DNA from 3 places in the Nonomuraea composti genome. Region 2 is predicted to be linked to each of the others. Evidence: riboswitches for the same ligand, from Rfam matches in the RefSeq annotation. Region 2 holds a riboswitch; each other region holds the start of a gene.
The links. A riboswitch is a leader RNA that binds a small molecule or an ion and turns the genes downstream of it on or off. The one in region 2 is predicted to bind cyclic di-AMP.
Positions count from the first base shown of each region.

Region 1: it holds a riboswitch for cyclic di-AMP, as region 2 does, so the genes downstream of both, HCN51_RS01405 (CHAP domain-containing protein) here and HCN51_RS62945 (hypothetical protein) in region 2, are expected to answer to the same signal.
Region 3: it holds a riboswitch for cyclic di-AMP, as region 2 does, so the genes downstream of both, HCN51_RS12065 (C40 family peptidase) here and HCN51_RS62945 (hypothetical protein) in region 2, are expected to answer to the same signal.

Region 1 covers NZ_JAATEP010000001.1:309,058-312,324, forward strand. The annotation lists gene HCN51_RS01400 (DUF6928 family protein) at 1-291, opposite strand, end outside; gene HCN51_RS01405 (CHAP domain-containing protein) at 774-1,484, opposite strand; cyclic di-AMP (ydaO/yuaA leader) riboswitch at 1,497-1,634, opposite strand; gene HCN51_RS01410 (Gfo/Idh/MocA family protein) at 1,752-2,705, opposite strand; gene HCN51_RS01415 (aldo/keto reductase) at 2,781-3,267, opposite strand, start outside.
Region 2 covers NZ_JAATEP010000008.1:194,548-197,814, forward strand. The annotation lists gene HCN51_RS14100 (alpha/beta fold hydrolase) at 1-798, opposite strand, end outside; gene HCN51_RS62945 (hypothetical protein) at 951-1,676, opposite strand; cyclic di-AMP (ydaO/yuaA leader) riboswitch at 1,866-2,000, opposite strand; gene HCN51_RS14110 (DUF5302 domain-containing protein) at 2,154-2,354, opposite strand; gene HCN51_RS14115 (methyltransferase domain-containing protein) at 2,403-2,984, opposite strand; gene HCN51_RS14120 (rod shape-determining protein) at 3,063-3,267, shown strand, end outside.
Region 3 covers NZ_JAATEP010000007.1:50,530-53,796, reverse strand. The annotation lists gene HCN51_RS12070 (SSI family serine proteinase inhibitor) at 452-859, shown strand; gene HCN51_RS12065 (C40 family peptidase) at 910-1,314, opposite strand; cyclic di-AMP (ydaO/yuaA leader) riboswitch at 1,522-1,667, opposite strand; gene HCN51_RS12060 (3-isopropylmalate dehydrogenase) at 1,766-2,803, shown strand; gene HCN51_RS12055 (branched-chain amino acid aminotransferase) at 3,036-3,267, shown strand, end outside.

The sequences.
Region 1 (3,267 bases), on a different contig from region 2:
CTCACTCGCCGCCACCAGGTGGGCGGGGAGCTGCGAGGGGTGGTCGAGCATGAAGTGCGCGCAGCAGATGAGGTCGACGCCGGGGAAGCTGGTCGCGTAGGCGAGGTCGTCGGGCGGGCGGATGTCGTCGAACAGCGTGCCGGGCTCGGCCGGGGAGATGCGCCAGCCGGGGAAGGAGCGCTCGATCAGGGCGGCGGTGGCGGCCGCGTCGGGGCGGGCGGGGGTGCGGAGCAGGCGGGGGAGTGGGGTGTCGGAGGAGGAGTAGGCGATGACGCCGGTCTTGGCTCCCATGCGGGTCTCCGGGGGGTGAGTGCTCAGAACAACCTCGGAAGAAGCAAGGTAGCGAGCCGCTCCGACAGAACCGGCCCGCCCGACCCGGGACCGGCCCGCCCGACCCGGGACCGGCCCGCCCGACCCGGGACCGGCCCGCTCGACCGCAGCCACGCCGCCCGACCGTAACCGCGCTGCCCGGCGCAACGGTGCTGCCTGGCGCAACGGCGCTGCCCGGCACAGCGAAGATCCTGGTCGAGGCGGGTGGGTGGCGCTGTGCCTGGTCGGCCGGTTGGCGAGGTGGCCGGGCAGCGTGGCGCGCCGCCCGGCACGGTCCGGCGGTGAGACCCCGGCAACGCGCGAGCCGTGGCGCGCCGCCCGGCGCGGCGCGGCCCCCCGGAAGACCCCGGCAACGCGCGAGCGCGCGTCCCCCGGTGGGGACGCGCGCTCGTGAGCGTCACATGGAAGGTGAAGGGCGGGCGATCAGGCCCTGGAACGTTCCGTCAGCCGGCGTACTGCGGGTACCCGTACCCGACGACCTGCGACTTCGGCCGGATGCGCTCCTCGACCTTGCCGTTGCCGGTGTTGCCCTCGATGGTGGAGATGGTGCCGTTCTGGTTGTCCTTGACGACGAACCCGACGTGCTGGATGTCGCTCAGGCTCTTGCCGCCGCTCCAGGAGAAGAACACGACGGCGCCGGGCTTGGCGACGGTGCCCCAGCGGTGGTTGGCGGCGAACCACTTGGCGTGGGCGACGGTGTAGGCGTCCCAGCCGACCTGCGGGCGGGCGCCGGTCTGCTCACCGACCCAGGAGACGAACATCGAGCACCAGGCGGCGTTCAGGTACGCGGTGCGGCTGCCGCCGTCGCGGGCGACGGTTTCGGCGGCGCGCTGGGAGTTGGCGTACCACTGCTGGAACTTGGTGCCGCCGCCGGCGGCGTTCTCGGAGGTGCCGACCTGGGCCCTGGCCATGGCGAGGACCTGGTCAGCGGTAACGTTGATCTTGGTCTCGGCGCGGTCGTCCGCCGAGCCGGCCTTGTGGGCGGCGAGGGCGGTGGCCGGGTGCTTCGCGGCGGTGGCCGCGGCGACGCCCGTGGCGGTGTCGGCGTTGGCCGTCATGGCGTTGACGCCGAGGGCCGAGGCGAGGACGGTGGCGCCGAGGGCGGCGCGGGCGATGTTGGTCTTCGAGACAGCGTTGATACGGTGCTTGGCCATCGAGGGAGGTGCTCCTTGCTTCCATGCCGCTTACCGGGTTAGCTGACGGGCTCGGGCGTGGAAGCTGCCCTACGGCACCGGAGTGCCGATTCGCCCCAAAGGACCTGGGTCCCCGGTTCCGCCTGAAGGCGGATTCAGCGGTCGCAGGACGATCCTGCGATCTTTCGTGCGATGGTCTGACATAGCCGGACAAACCGGACGTATGTCCCGATGTGCCCCATAAGGTAATACATGAGGCAAGAGGATTACAAATCCATAAAAGCCCAGCTAGGCAATCTGCCTGCGAGCGTCGGCCAGAAGCCCCATCATGGCAAGGGATTCGTCAAGAGGCATGATCGAGGATTCGGTCCTGCCTTCGGCCACTGCGGCGCGGACTTCGCGGATCTCTCCGGCATATCCGTTGTCGGCCGGATCGAGCACATGCTCTTCCGGCTCCATGGAGGGCCCGGTGAGAACGATCCGCTGCGGAGCCCAGAACGGCGCCTGGAGGTCCGCCCGCATCTGAGTACCTACAACACTGGCCTGGTTCGGGTAATTCCCGAGCAATGAGGCCGCCACGAGAGCGTGCCTGCCGCCGGGGTAGAGCAAAACGCCGGCCGCCTCCGCGTCCACCCCGCTGGGGGCCAGGGAGCCGGTGACGCGCAGGCCGGAAGGCATGCCGAGGAGGAGCTGGGCCAGCCCGAACGGGTAGATCCCGAGGTCGAGCAGCGCTCCGCCGCCCAGCTCGGGAGCCCAGAGGCGGTGCGCCGGGTCGTAGGGCGCCGCGAAGCCGAACGACGCCTGCACCGAGCGGATCTCGCCGAAGCGCGGATCGTCCGCGATGCGCCGGACGAGCGGGTTGAACCGCATCCACATGGCTTCCATCAGGAAGACGCCCGCCTCGCGCGCCAGCCGCACCATCTTCTCCGCGTCCTGCACGGTGGCGGCGAGGGGCTTCTCGCAGAGCACGGCTTTACCTGCGGCGATGGCCGCCTCGGCCACCTGGAGGTGCTGCGCGTGCGGGGTGGCCACGTAGATCGCGTCCATCCCCGGGTCGGCGCACAACTCCTCGTAGGAGCCGTACGCCGACTCCGCCTCCAGCGTGGCGGCCAGGGCCCGCGCCCTGGCCAGGCTCCGTGAGCCGACGGCGGCCACCCGCATGCCCGGCTCCGCCACGATGGCGGCCCCCACGGTGCGGGCGATACCGCCGGTGGCCGCAATTCCCCAAGTGAAATCTCGCATCCGGAGATGTTATAGGGGAGGTAAAGGGCAATATGTCATTAAAGGGCGCGGCGTCACCCGTGCCACGCCTGTCACTCAGGCCACGTTGAACGTGTCAGGGTCCGGCCCCAGCCGCTGCCCCTTGTTCAGCGCCCCGATGGCCGACATGTCCTCCGAGTCGAGAATGAAGTCGAACACGCCGATGTTCTCCTTGATCCGCGCGGGCGTGACCGACTTCGGGATCACCACGTTCCCGAGCTGCAGGTGCCAGCGCAGCACGATCTGCGCGGGCGTCTTTCCGTACTTCTCCGACAGCACCGCCAGCGCCGGGTCCGACAGCAGCCCCTTGCCCTGCCCGAGCGGGCTCCACGCCTCGGTCAGGATGCCGTTGGCCTCGTGGAAGGCGCGCATCTCGCGCTGCTGCAGGTAGGGGTGCAGCTCGATCTGGTTGATGGACGGCGTGATGCCGGTCTCGTCCATGAGCCGGGTGAGCGTCTCCACGGTGAAGTTGGAGACCCCGATGGCCTTGGCCCGGCCGTCACGGTAGATCTTCTCCATCGCCTTCCACGCCTGCACGTACTTG
Region 2 (3,267 bases):
CTCGCGTGGCAGGTCGTGCCCCATGCCCGGGTACGTCACCAGCCGTGCCCCGGGGATCGCCGCGGCCGTGGCGCGGCCGCCCGCGACCGGGATGAGCGGGTCCGCCTCACCGTGCAGCACGAGCGCGGACACCTTGACCTGGGCGAGCAGCGCCGTCCGGTCCCCCGAGCCCATGATCGCGGCGAGCTGCCTGGCCGTGCCCGCCGGGTCGAAGCAGCGGTCGTAGGCCAGCCCGGCCATCGCCTTGATCCGCTCGTGGTCCAGCTCGTAGCCGGGCGAGCCGATGACCGACCAGGTCCGTACCGCCTGCTCCAGCACCGCCTCGCGGCCCTCGGCCGGCCGGCCCATCAGCACCGCGGCGGCGGCCTCGGTGGGCGGCGCCACGCTGGGCCCTGGCGTGGACATGATGGAGGTCAGGGTCAGCACCCGCCCTGGATGCCGGATGGCCAGCGTCTGGGCGATCATCCCGCCCATCGACGCGCCCACCACGTGGGCCGCCGGCCAGCCGAGGACGTCCATGAGGCCCGCGGTGTCGTCGGCCAGGTCGTCCAGCAGGTACGGCGGCGCGGCGCCCATCGCGGGCACCCCGTGGTCGTGGAAGTGCGTGGACAGGCCGGCGTCGCGGTTGTCGAACCGGACGACGTGGTGTCCCTGCTCCGCCAGGAGCTCGCAGAACTCCTCGTCCCACTGGACGAGCTGGGCGCCGAGCCCCATGACGAGGAGCAGGGGACGGCCCGTGGGTGAGCCGAAGCTCTCGTAGGCGATGTCGATGCCGTTCACGGCTGCGCGGGTGGTCACGACGACCAGAATGACATTCTGGTCGTCGCCGCGTAAAGGCCGCCGGGTGTTTATGGGGAGGGGGTCCGTTTACGGCGGGAGCCTGGTTATGGGGAAGGCGCCTGTTTATGGGGAGAGGGCTTGCTTATGGGGAGAGGGCTTGCTTATGGAGGTCAGCGCCGCAGGAGGGCGCGCAGACGCTCGCCGCCGAGCACCACGCCGCCGCCCGTCACCGTCAGGACGCCGGCCAGCAGCGTGCTACCGGCCACGCCCGGCTCCTTGGGCTCGCTCACCGGCACCACGGGGGCGTCCACGAGCCGGCCGCCCGCGTTGTCCTCGTCCTCGTCGGCCTTCGGCGGCGTCGCCGGGTTGCGGTCGCGCTCGGCCCAGGCGCCGGTGGAGAACGGCACCGGGTAGTTCTTCTTGCCCACGCCGTCACCCCACTTGGTGATGACGTAGTCGACGTCGATGTGTCCCTCGCCGCCGATGCCGTCCACGCCCAGCGTGCTGGCGTTGAACTCGCCGCCGGTCAGCTCGGCGAACGTCTTGGCGTCGAGGTCCAGCATGACGCCGCGGCTGGACGGCTCGCCCGGCCCGCGGTCGCCCACGAAGAAGGGCATCTTCTTGCCCTTGTAGACGACGTATCCCTCGGTCATCAGCGGCCAGCTCGGGCTGGCGGCCAGCCCCTTCTGCATCGGCTTGCCGCTGGCCGGCAGGCCCGTGTCACCGGCGCGGCCGGAGGCGTCGTCCCAGAAGTACGAGGCCGTGGTCGAGCCTTTGAGCAGGATCTTCTCTCCGGTGTCGGAGTCGGCGTGGGCGGCCGTGCCGGCGACGGTCAGTGCTCCGACGGCGGAGCAGGTCAGCACGGCGAGGGAACGCAGGCCAAAACAGGCGAACATGAAGCAGCAAAACCCTTCACTGGGGGACAGGGAGGTTGCACTCACGGAAAAAAGGGCGCGGCGGGGCAGGGCGCCGCGAGATCGCTACGCGGAGCGCAAGATACGAGCCTTTGGGGAAGGGGGCCGCTCAGCGGGCGGCGGCCGGGAAGACGCGGTCTGGGGGAACGACGCGCTGGTGCATGAAGTAACTTGTCCTCTCCATCACGCCTACCGGGTTAGCTGACGGGTTCGGGCGTGGAGATGCCCTACCGGCGCGTGGCCGGATTCACCCCAACGGAGGTGGTTCCCCGGTTCCCGACGTTCGGGATTCGGCGCCAACCGGCGGTCCTTCTGGGGTAAGGACCGGGTAACCGGCTGGTAATGGCGAATACGTTAGCCACGGAAACGGACACATGCCAACGTATCGGGCAAAAGATCTACCTGGTTAGGTAAAGAAAAAGGGGGCACGGCATGCCGTACCCCCGCCAGATTCCAGCCTCAGCCGCCGCTCTTGCGCCTGAATGATCTCTTACTCGCAGCCGGACCGTGCGCCCCGTGGATCTTGGATGGGTCGCCGCCCCTGCCACCCGCGCCCGAACCCGCGTGCTGGTTGCGCTTGCGCTCCAGCGCCTCGCGGAACTTGCGCTTCATCTCGTCCTCCGGAGTGTCGCTGACATCCGGCTCCGGTGCATCCGCCATGAGGACCTCCATGGTGTTGGGGACAGTCACAGCTTCGCACGGCACCGCTTATGACGCGAAACCGGGCTCACTGCGAGGTGAAGGCCAGCAACCGGAAAACCGGGTCGGGACCCCCCGAACGCCCCTGCCCGTGCCCGGTTCGCCGCGGAGCCGCAACCCGCGCCGTGCCGCTTCGGCGATGACGATCTCCGCCCCGTCCGTCGCGGGCGACCGGTCGCCCGGCCGGTGCGCGGCCTTTTTATCCACCGTCGTGACGAACACTCCCCCGGGCCGCAGCACGCGGGCCGCCTCCGCGATGACCGGACGGGCGTCGTCGAGCAGGTGCAGCAGCCAGAAAGTGGTGACCGCGTCCACGCAGCGGTCGCGTACCGGAAGCCGGCGCCCGTCACCCAGCACGACCGGCACCCGCTCCGAGGCGAGGCGGGCCATGCCGGCGGCGGCGTCCACGCCGAGCACCCGCAGGCCGCGCGCGGCCAGCTCCCTGGTGACCAGCCCGGTGCCGCAGGCCAGGTCGAGCAGCGTGCCGGGCTCGGGGATCAGACCCCGGACGGCCTCCGCCGCCGCCCGCGCGCGGGGCAGCCCGCCCCGGGTCTCGTCGTAACGCGCCGCTTCGAGGCTGTAGTCGAGCACGGTCCCAGTACAGCAGGTAAAGGGGATCCGTTCCGTTCGTGGTGTTGTGTTGGGACGGATCAGGAAACAGTCCCCGCGATGAGACTCCTCGGTCGTGACCTGGCGATGGATCTGGGAGCGGCGAGCACGCGGATCTACGTCAGACGCAAGGGCATCGTGCTCGACGAGCCCTCCGTCGTCATGTGCGACGTCCGGACGGGCAAGATCGTCCGGTACGGCGCCGAAGCCGTCGCCGACAGCGGCGGCAGCACCCACTGGCCGGTCAGCGGCGGGCTGCCGGCCG
Region 3 (3,267 bases), on a different contig from region 2:
TCCTCGGGTACTGTGGCTGCTAATGCGCCAGGTGCTCGTACTCATTGCCTGCCGCGGCGGGGCCTGTTAGGGCAGGTCGACGACCCGCCGCGGCGAGCGGTGTTGCGTCGGCCAGTAAGTCCCATCCGCCCGGTCCGTGACCCGGACCGCGAGATCAGGCCCGGTCGGGTTCGCGACCGGGATCCGGCTTCCCACTGGAACGCGTCCGCGAAATGAGCTGAGTGACATGTACGACATGTATGCCTGGAACCGTACGGAAGAGCAGCAGGACGAGGCCGCCGAGGCCCTGCAGACCGCGCTGGACCGGCGCGACAACGGCGGCGCCCCCCAGCATCCGAACCACTAGAGCCTCTTGGCGGTGCGCTCGACGGGGTGACGAAGACCTCCCCTTGTAGATACGGAGAGTATTGATAACTTCACTCTACGTATCCGTTCAAGAGGAGGTCCCCCCATGCGTGCGTCTGCTTCCGCTTCGCTGAGCATGATCCGGCGTGCCGCCACCGTCGCCCTGCCCGCCCTGGCCGCGGCGGCGCTGATCGCCGCTCCGGCCCAGGCGCAGGAGTCCTACCTGCGCATCACCACCTACCACGGTGGCAGCACCGCGCAGTGGTTCCTCACCTGCGGCCCCGACGGCGGGGTCCACCCCGAGCCGGGAGCCGCGTGCGACCGGCTGGAAGAGCTCGGCGGCGACCTCGACCGGATCCGGTTCCGCCCCGGCGTGGCCTGCCCGAGGATCTTCGATCCGGTGCACGTCGAGATCCGCGGTGACTACCTGGGCGAGCCGGTGGACTTCACCGACGACTACCCCAACCCGTGCTTCGTGGAGCGGCTGGCCGCGCCGATCGTGCCGGCCGTCTGAGGCGGGCGGGCGGCCCCGCGGGGGGAAGGCGGGGCCGCCCGCGCTTCGGCTCAGAGCGTGGCGGTCAGTGAGGCGGGCACCGGCTCACGGCGCTGTTCGCGCAGCTCCGCCCACTGGCGCACCCCCTTCGGGTCCGGCCGCACCGCGCCGACGAACGCCTGCCTGCGCCAGCTCGACAGCTTCTCCTCCTTCACGACGTCGCCCGAGTGCGGCGCGTGCACCATGTAGCCGGGCTTCGAGATCATCCCGACGTGGCCCAGGCCGCTGAAGAACACCAGGTCACCGGGCTTGAGCCGGTCCCAGTCGATCTTCCTGTCGAACGCCCCGTACTGTTCGCGGGCGGTGCGGGGCAGCTCGATCCCCGCCTTCTCGTACGCCCGGAGCATGAGCCCCGAGCAGTCGTAGCCCCGGTCGCTGGTCCCGCCCCAGACGTACGGGATGCCGCGCTTGTCCATCGCGAACTCGAGGGCGACCTTCCAGGCGGGCCTGGGCGCCTGGGCCAGGGTGATGCGCCGGATCTCGGCGCCGGTGAGGGTGGTGGCGTCCGCGTCGATGGCGGACCCGGTGGGTGATCCTGTGGCGGCCTGTGCGGAGGGGGTGTTGGTCAGGATGAGCCCGGCGGAGGCTGCCGCCGCCAGGGTGATGCCGATGCGAGACAGGGGACTGTCCTTCCATGCGGCCGACCGGGTTAGCTGACGGGCTCGGGCCTGGAAGACAGCCCTACGGCGCGGCGCGCCGATTCGCCCCTGGGGGGAAGGTGGGTCCCCGGCTCCACGCAGCGGCTGCGTGGATTAGGCCCGACGGACTCTAACGAAACGGCCAAAAGGTCGCAAACCCCTCAAACCGGACGTCCGACCACTGAGATGGTGTGTTCGTCAGACGAGACGAGCCGGTATGGTTGCCGTCATGGAGTCGCGTAACATCCGCCTGGCCGTCATCCCTGGGGATGGCATCGGCACCGAGGTCGTCGCCGAAGGGCTCAAGGTCCTTGAGGCAGTAGGCACGAAGATCGAGCCCACCCACTACGACCTGGGCGCCGCACGCTATCACCGTACCGGCGAGACGCTGCCCGACGCGGTGCTCGACGAGCTGCGCGGCTACGACGCGATCCTGCTCGGCGCGATCGGCGACCCCAGCGTGCCGCCCGGCATCCTCGAGCGCGACCTGCTGCTGCGCCTGCGCTTCGCCTTCGACCACTACGTCAACCTGCGGCCGGTCAAGCTGTTCCCCGGCGTCGCCACGCCGCTGGCCGGCACGCCGACCGAGAACATCGACATGGTCGTCGTGCGTGAGGGCACCGAGGGCCTCTACGCCGGCACCGGCGGCGTCATGCGCCGCGGCACGCCGCACGAGATCGCCACGCAGGAGTCGCTCAACACCGCCCACGGCGTCGAGCGCGTGGTGCGTTACGCGTTCGAGAAGGCCAAGGCGCGCCCGCGCAGGAAGCTGACACTCGTCCACAAGACGAACGTGCTCACCTTCGCCGGCGACCTGTGGCAGCGCACGGTCAACCGCGTGGCCGAGGAGTACCCCGAGGTCAGCACCGACTACTGCCACATCGACGCGGCCTCGATGTTCTTCGTGACCCAGCCCGAGCGCTTCGACGTGGTCGTCACCGACAACCTGTTCGGCGACATCATCACCGACCTCGGCGCGGCCATCGCCGGCGGCATCGGCCTGGCGGCCAGCGGCAACATCAACCCTGAGGGCGCGGCGCCCAGCATGTTCGAGCCGGTGCACGGCAGCGCCCCCGACATCGCCGGCCAGGGCAAGGCCGACCCCACCGCCACCATCCTGTCGGTCTCCATGCTCCTCGACCACCTCGGCCTGCACGACGAGGCGGCCCGGGTCGAGCGGGCGGTCGCCGCCGACATCGCCGAGCGCGGCGCGGGCCGTAGTACCCAGCAGATCGGTGACGACATCACCGCGCGAGTATCCGGCTAGGACCGCCTAGCCCCGTACGTACGCGCCTGGCGGTCCGAGGAGGACTGCCGGGCGCGTTTTCGTGTACCCGGACCACGGCGGCAATCCGGGCTGACCACCCCATCAGCCGCTTGCCATCCCATATAGCGAGACAATAGGAAGTACGGACAGCCCCGACGGGTGTGACAGCCTCCCGGAGGGGTGACCGGATTCCGGTAGATTTCGGTAGACCGTAGAGAGAAGGACCGACGTCATGACCATCGCTCAGAAGCTCAGCTTCGACGTGCAGCTATCCGACCACGCTCGCACCGCGGCCGAGCGGGAGCAGGTACTGGCGAACCCGGGATTCGGGCAGACGTTCACCGATCACATGATCTCGATCGACTACACCGACGGCCAGGGCTGGCACGACGCCCGGCTCATGCCGTACGGGCCGCTCTCGCTCGACCCCGCCACCTCGGTCTTCCACTACGCGCAGGAGCTGT